Linked DNA regions of Candidatus Microthrix parvicella Bio17-1. The protein of the gene in region 1 interacts with the protein of each later gene in a pairwise test. Links are inferred from orthologs where the notes say so. Each region holds a gene or a part of one and is shown on either strand. Other genes may lie near its edges. The genes, in order: MPARV_RS22650 and recA.

Region 1 (3,313 bases):
CCGGACCCGCCCGACCTGGTGGTGTCACCGGTGGCGCCGGGTCCCGACCTGTCGGAGGTGCGCGGCCATCGCCTGGCTCGCAAGGCCCTTGAGGTTGCGGCCGGTGGCGGCCATCACCTGCTGATGCTGGGGCCGCCTGGTTCGGGCAAGACGATGCTGGCGCAGCGCAGCGTGGGGTTGCTGCCGCCGTTGGACGACGTGCGCGGGGCTGAGGTGATCCGGGTGCACTCGGCTGCCGGGTCGCTGTTTGGCCTTGGGGCGGCGGACAGCGGCCCCGCGGGTGTTGGCCCGTTGCGGTGCGATGCAGCGGGAGAACTGGTGGTGACCGCCCCTTTTCGTGCCCCGCACCACACCGCCACGGTGGTGTCGCTCGTCGGCGGGGGAAGCTCGCAGATGCGGCCCGGCGAGGTCAGCCTGGCTCACGGGGGCGTGTTGTTTCTGGATGAACTGGCCGAGTTCCCCGCCCACGCGCTCGACGCGTTGCGCCAGCCGTTGGAAGACGGATCGATCAGGGTCAGCCGGGCCCACGCGTCGGTGTCGTTTCCCGCCCGTTGCCTGCTGATTGCGGCGATGAACCCGTGCCCCTGCGGTGCGGGTACGCCCGAACGCTGCCGGTGCAGCGAGCCGGCCCTGCGTCGTTATGCGCGGCGGATCTCGGGGCCGCTCCTCGACAGGTTTGATCTTCGAGTGCGTGTGGAGGCCATGGCACCCGAGGACTTGGTGGACGCTCCGCCCGGCGAGACTTCGGCAGCGGTGGCGGAACGTGTCGCCCAGGCACGCGGTGCGGCCCGACGTCGTGGGGTGGCGGCCAACCGGGAACTCAGCCTGGCGGAGTTGGAGGACCATACCCGGCTGACGCCCGAGGCCAGAGCGGTCTTGGACTCGGCATTGCGCAGCGGTCGGCTGAGCGGCCGCGGCATGGCCAGGGTGCGCGCTGTGGCGTTGACGCTGCGCGACCTTGACGGTGCCGACGGCACGCTGGACGCCCCCACAATGCAGGTGGCGTTGGGTCTTCGGGCCGAGGTTGGCGTGGCCCTGGCGGCGGTGGCGTGATGGGCGGTGGCGTGATGGGCGGCGGCGCGGTGGGCGCTGCCGAGATGGACGGTGGCGCGGAGACCCAACAAGGGCCTGGCGTCGGCTCGGATGCTGCGGTCTCGGCGGCAACCCTCGCCGGTTTGGAAGGCATGGGTATGGGGTTGCTCGCTCGTTGGTGTGGCGACCCAGGCCCCCGGACGGCACTGGCACTCGTTCAGTCCGCAGACGCTCCGGTGTGTGCCGAGGTGACGTCCGAGCGGTGGCGGGTGTGGAAGCAACAGGTGGCGGTCGGCGACGTGGTGGCCCGCACCGCCCGGGCCCTCGCAAGCGCCGACGCCCGGGCGCTTCTTCCGTGCGATGTGGGCTACCCCGACCGTCTGGCGGATGATCCGCGTGCTCCGGCGGTCCTGATTCGCCGTGGTCGGGGTGCGGGCCCCGGCCACGGGGAGGCAACCGTGGCCATCATCGGTACCCGCCGGGCCTCTCAGGTGGGTAAGGAGGTGGCTGCCGAACTGGGCGCCGAACTGGCTGGACGCGGCATCACGGTGCTCTCGGGTATGGCCCGGGGTATCGACGCCGCCGCTCATCGCGGCGCGTTGGGCGTCGCGCCGACCTTGACGATCGGAGTGATCGGGTGTGGGCCTGATCAGGTGTACCCGCCGGAGCACCGGGTGCTGTGGGGCCAGGTCTCCGCCGGTGGCGGGTTGTTGGGGGAGTGGCCTCCGGGGGTGGCGCCCAACGCATGGCGTTTCCCGGCGCGCAACCGCCTGCTGGCGACGCTCGCAGACGTGGTGGTCGTGGTTGAGTCGGCGCGTTCGGGTGGCTCGATGCACACGGTGCGCGAGGCCATCGACCGGTCGCGGCCGGTGTTGGCGGTGCCGGGCTCGGTGCGGTCACGGGTGGCGGAGGGCACCAACCTGCTGATCTCGGAAGGCTGCGACCCCTGCGTCGACGTGACGGACGTGCTGTGCGCCCTCTCCCGTCAGGCGAGCAGTTGTGAACCGGTCCGGCCCGCCGCGCGCCGTCGCCCACATGCTGATGCTCGCCAGAATTCGCTTCCCGGTGTTGCCGAGATCACCGATCGTGCCTCAACGGATGGATCAACCGTGGAGGACACGCCAACAGATCCGGTTGAGGCGGCCGTATTGGCGGCGGCCGGCTGGCAGAGCGTCAGCCTGGAACGAATCGCCGATGCGCTCGAGCGGTCGGAGGTACAGGCGACGTTGCTGGAGGTGGCCGGTGCTGTCGGCCGCCTGTGCGAGCGGGGTGCCCTGGTGGAACGGGCAGGCTGGTACGAGCAGACGGGGCGGGGCCAATGAGTGGTGAGTGCGCGCCCGCGGGCCGCTGTGCCCGGTTGCCAATGGAATTGCGGAATGGTCCGATAGCCTCAAACACATCTGTATGGATGTTGCTTCCAGAGAATCCTGGCGCCTCGACGATGTGGTTGGGGGCGCCGCCCTGGCCTCCTCGACGCGTTCGGCCTACCGCCGGGACCTGGTGGGGTTCATCGCCTTCTGTGCTGCCGCAGACGTCCCCGATCCATCATCCCTGCAACGTGACGATGTTCGGGCCTGGTTGCGTTCGCGGGCGGCCGCCGGCCTTGCGCCCGCCACGTTGGCCCGATCCCTTGCCTCGGTTCGACACCTCGTCCGTTGGCATCTTCGAGAAGGCACCATCGTCACCGACCCCACCGCCGGCCTCAGCACCCCCCGAGGTGCCCAGCGGTTACCTCGGGTGCTTCGCGCCGACGAGTTGGCGCAGTTACTCGATGAGGATGCCCAGCCGGATCGGCCCACCGCTCGGCGCGACGACGCCGTGTTGGAACTGTTGTACGGGTCGGGGCTGCGGGTCTCGGAGCTGTGCGGCACCGACATCGGGGACCTCGACCTTGATCGGGGCGTTGTTCGGGTGCTCGGCAAGGGTTCGAAGGAACGCCTGGTGCCGATGGGCGACGCCGCGGTGGCTGCGGTGCGGGATCACCTCGCTCGGGCCGATTCGCAGTTGGGTGCACCCGGACCCGGCAACCCTGCGGTGGGGTGCGGGCCCGAGCTGTTTCGAAACTCCCGCGGAAAGCGGCTTGCCCCACGGGACGTGCGTCGAATCGTCGACCGTCGTTCGCCCGTGCCCACCCACCCTCATGCGTTGCGGCACAGCTTCGCCACCCACTTGCTCGACGGTGGCGCGGACCTTCGTTCGGTGCAGGAACTGCTGGGCCACTCGGACCTTGCGACCACTCAGATCTACACCCACGTCAGCCGGGAGCGCATGCGAACGGCTG
Region 2 (3,281 bases), on another replicon or contig:
GGGGATGCCCAAGAACGCCCGAACTCACCCGGTGACCGTGCTCCGTGGTGGTCACCGGATGGACGGCACCACCGCTGATCGCCTGGCCACCGAGGAACCGTTGGAGCTGCGCCTCGATGGCCGGGTGCTGACCACCACGATGCGAACGCCTGGTGACGACGTTGAGCTGGCTCACGGGTGGCTCCTTGCCGAGGGCATCATCTCCAACGGCGGGGACGTCCGCTCTGCCCAGTTCGACCTGGGTATCGCTGGTGACGATTCAATGAACGTCCTCGATGTCTCGCTGGCACCCGGCATGGATGCGCCACCACCTGAGAGGGAACGCCTGACCACCACCACGTCATCGTGCGGCATCTGCGGTACCTCGGCGCTTGACGCGATCGCCGTCAGCACCAGGTATCCACCCCACGATGACTCCAGCTCGATGACGAGCGACGTGGTCGTCGGATTGCCGGACCTCCTCCGCGCCGACCAATACCTGTTCGACCAAACCGGCGGTACTCACGGTGCCGGGCTTGCAACGTGCGACGGCTCAATGATCGCCGTCCGGGAGGACGTGGGCCGACACAACGCCGTGGACAAGGTCATTGGATGGGCGGTGATACAGAACCTGATGCCGTTGACCGGGCGTGCATTGGTGCTCTCGGGAAGGGCGGGCTTCGAACTGGTGCAGAAGGCCGCCATGGCCGGGATACCAGTGGTGGTGGCCGTTGGAGCGCCCACCGCCCTGGCCGTCGAGGTTGCCAATCACACCGGCATCACCCTGGTGGGTTTCGTGCGAGACCGTGGCGCCAACATCTACTCGCGGCCAGATCGCATCATCGGTTGCGCCGAGGTCGAACGCGGCAAAACCGTCGAGGCCAAGAGCGACGAACAGCGGGGAGAACGGGCTGGAGGTCCGTTCTCCCCGCCGGAAAGCGGGACTGGTGGCTGGCAGGCTCGGGAGTCCCACGTCGGGGGTGGCTGTGAAACCACCACCTGGACCGGAAACCCACCACCGACTGGGATGGCGGCGGGTCTCCGAGATTGAGGGCCGTCGCGGGCGGGACCGCGACGGCCGGAACGTTGCAGCAGGTCAGCTGTCGAGGGCGATCGGCACGTCGTCGGCGTCGGTGAATCCATCGGGGTCGAGGCTGCCCTCGGCATCCTCCGGCTCATCAGGCTTGTCGCCGATGCCCATCTGGTTGCGGACCAACTCGGAGACCTCCACCATGATCTCGGGATTGTCGGTGAGGAACTGCTTGGCGTTTTCTCGCCCCTGCCCCAACTGTTCGCCGTCATAGGTGTACCAGGCACCGGACTTCTTCACGATGTTGAGATCAACCGCCATATCGAGCAACGAGCCCTCACGGCTGATGCCCTGGCCGTACATGATGTCGAACTCGCACTGTTTGAACGGCGGGGCCATCTTGTTCTTGACCACCTTGACCCGGGTGCGGTTGCCCACCACCTCAACACCGTTCTTGATCGCCTCAATGCGACGGATGTCGAGGCGGACCGACGAGTAGAACTTGAGCGCACGACCACCGGAGGTGGTTTCGGGCGACCCAAACATGACACCGATCTTCTCTCGCAACTGGTTGATGAAGATGCAGATGGTGTTGGACCGGTTGAGGTTGGCCGTGAGCTTGCGCAGCGCCTGAGACATGAGGCGGGCCTGCAGCCCAACGTGGGTGTCGCCCATATCACCCTCGATTTCGGCCCGTGGCGTCAGCGCAGCCACCGAGTCGATCACCACCACGTCAATCGCACCGGAGCGCACCAACATGTCGGTGATCTCGAGCGCCTGCTCGCCGGTGTCCGGCTGGGAGATCAGCAACTGGTCGATGTCCACGCCAATTCTGGATGCATAGGACGGATCCATGGCGTGCTCGGCATCGACATAGGCGCAGGTGCCGCCATTGCGCTGCGCTTCGGCCACCACGTGCATGGCGAGGGTGGACTTGCCCGAGGCCTCCGGGCCGTAGATCTCAGTGACACGGCCGCGGGGAAGGCCGCCGATGCCCAGCGCCACGTCAAGCGACAGTGCGCCGGTGGAGATGGCCTCGACGTTCAGGGAGGTCTTCTCCCCCATCCGCATGACCGAGCCTTTGCCAAACTGCTTATCGATTTGGCCGAGAGCCATGTCGAGTGCCTTGCTGCGATCCGGATCATTTGCCATGGTGATCTCCTTGGCGATTGGGGGACACCTGCGGTCCCTGTGCTGTGTGGGTTGTGCTTGGTGTCGACGCTACGGACGGGGTGTGACAACGAAGCCAAACCCTGACGGCCCGGTCATATTCGCTGCTGAGGCCGCGAGCCACAGCTGCTCTCTGCAGGCCGCAGCATTTGCCTGCGGACCGCAACTCTCAGCTGCAAGATGACGTCAGTGTAGTTACGAACGCCTGTTCGGTCAAGCCTCAGCCTCGTCATTCTTGGCCGGTAGCCTCACCCGATATGGAATCCACCGAGCCCACCCACTCCTACAACGCACGCCAGGTCAAGGTGGGAGCCGCCGTCATCAAGGTGATGAGCCGTGTCACCACGTGGTTCTACCGCATGACGAACGGGGTGATCGGCGGTCGATTCCTCAAGGGCACCGACGTCATCCTCGTCACCACCACCGGCCGCCACTCCGGCAAGGAACGCACCGTGCCGCTGCTGTACCTCGAGGACGGAGACGATCTGATCGTGGTGGCGTCGCAGGGCGGAATGCCAACCAATCCGGCCTGGTACTACAACGTCACACAACACCCCGACGTCACAGTGAACCGCCGAGGTCAGCAGGCCGGCATGGTGGCACGAGAGGTCAAGGGGTCCGAACGAGCCGAGCTGTGGCCCCGTCTGGTGGAGATGTACGCCGACTACACCGACTATGCCGCACGCACAGAGCGGACGATCCCGGTGATCAGGCTCAGCCCGGCCTGAGCATCCCAACAGCAGCGGAAAAGGCGGCCGCGCGCTCGCGATAGGTGCCGAGGCGGGGTGGGGTGGGCGCACCGGGAGCAAACAGCACCACGCCACCGGGTGGGGTGCGGTCGGCGGCGATCCGCACCGCCTCAACCAGATCGGCGGCCGATGTTGCCGACACCTCTGCGGATCCTTCGACCCCATCGACCAACCGCTCGCACCAATCCAATCCCGTGTCGGGCAGCCCCACCAGCAGCACCGGCTTCGACGCGGCGACCAGCGCCTGCAACATCGGTTCCAGCGACACGTCGCGAGACTGGCCTCCGATCAGCCAGGTCACCGGCCGGTCGCCGACCGCACCAATTGCCGCTGCGGCCGCAAACGGATTGGAG

Evidence for each region.
Region 2: the proteins of MPARV_RS22650 (region 1) and recA interact in binary tests that used the Bacillus subtilis proteins (3 or more experiments, as listed by UniProt). The link is inferred for Candidatus Microthrix parvicella Bio17-1 from one-to-one orthologs.

The regions. Positions count from the first base shown.
Region 1 is NZ_AMPG01000002.1:364,735-368,047, reverse strand. Bases 204-3,203 are described here. They hold MPARV_RS22650 (DNA-processing protein DprA), read left to right. Parts: upstream 204-1,052; coding sequence 1,053-2,354; downstream 2,355-3,203. Other genes in these bases: MPARV_RS0109945 (tyrosine recombinase XerC), read left to right, coding at 2,437-3,203; MPARV_RS0109955 (YifB family Mg chelatase-like AAA ATPase), read left to right, coding at 204-1,053. Outside these bases: more of MPARV_RS0109955, read left to right, coding at 1-203; more of MPARV_RS0109945, read left to right, coding at 3,204-3,313. UniProt on the Bacillus subtilis protein: Protein that helps load RecA onto ssDNA during transformation. Binds cooperatively to circular ssDNA, is able to bridge different segments of DNA. Favors the loading of RecA onto SsbA- or SsbB-coated ssDNA and formation of RecA-DNA filaments.
Region 2 is NZ_AMPG01000001.1:265,057-268,337, forward strand. The notes cover bases 119-3,086. They hold recA (recombinase RecA), read right to left. Parts: upstream 2,162-3,086; coding sequence 1,076-2,161; downstream 119-1,075. Other genes in these bases: fdhD (formate dehydrogenase accessory sulfurtransferase FdhD), read left to right, coding at 119-1,030; MPARV_RS0101330 (nitroreductase family deazaflavin-dependent oxidoreductase), read left to right, coding at 2,437-2,907; MPARV_RS0101335 (Mur ligase family protein), read right to left, coding at 2,894-3,086. Also shown: more of fdhD, read left to right, coding at 59-118; more of MPARV_RS0101335, read right to left, coding at 3,087-3,281. UniProt on the Bacillus subtilis protein: Multifunctional protein involved in homologous recombination, DNA repair and competence.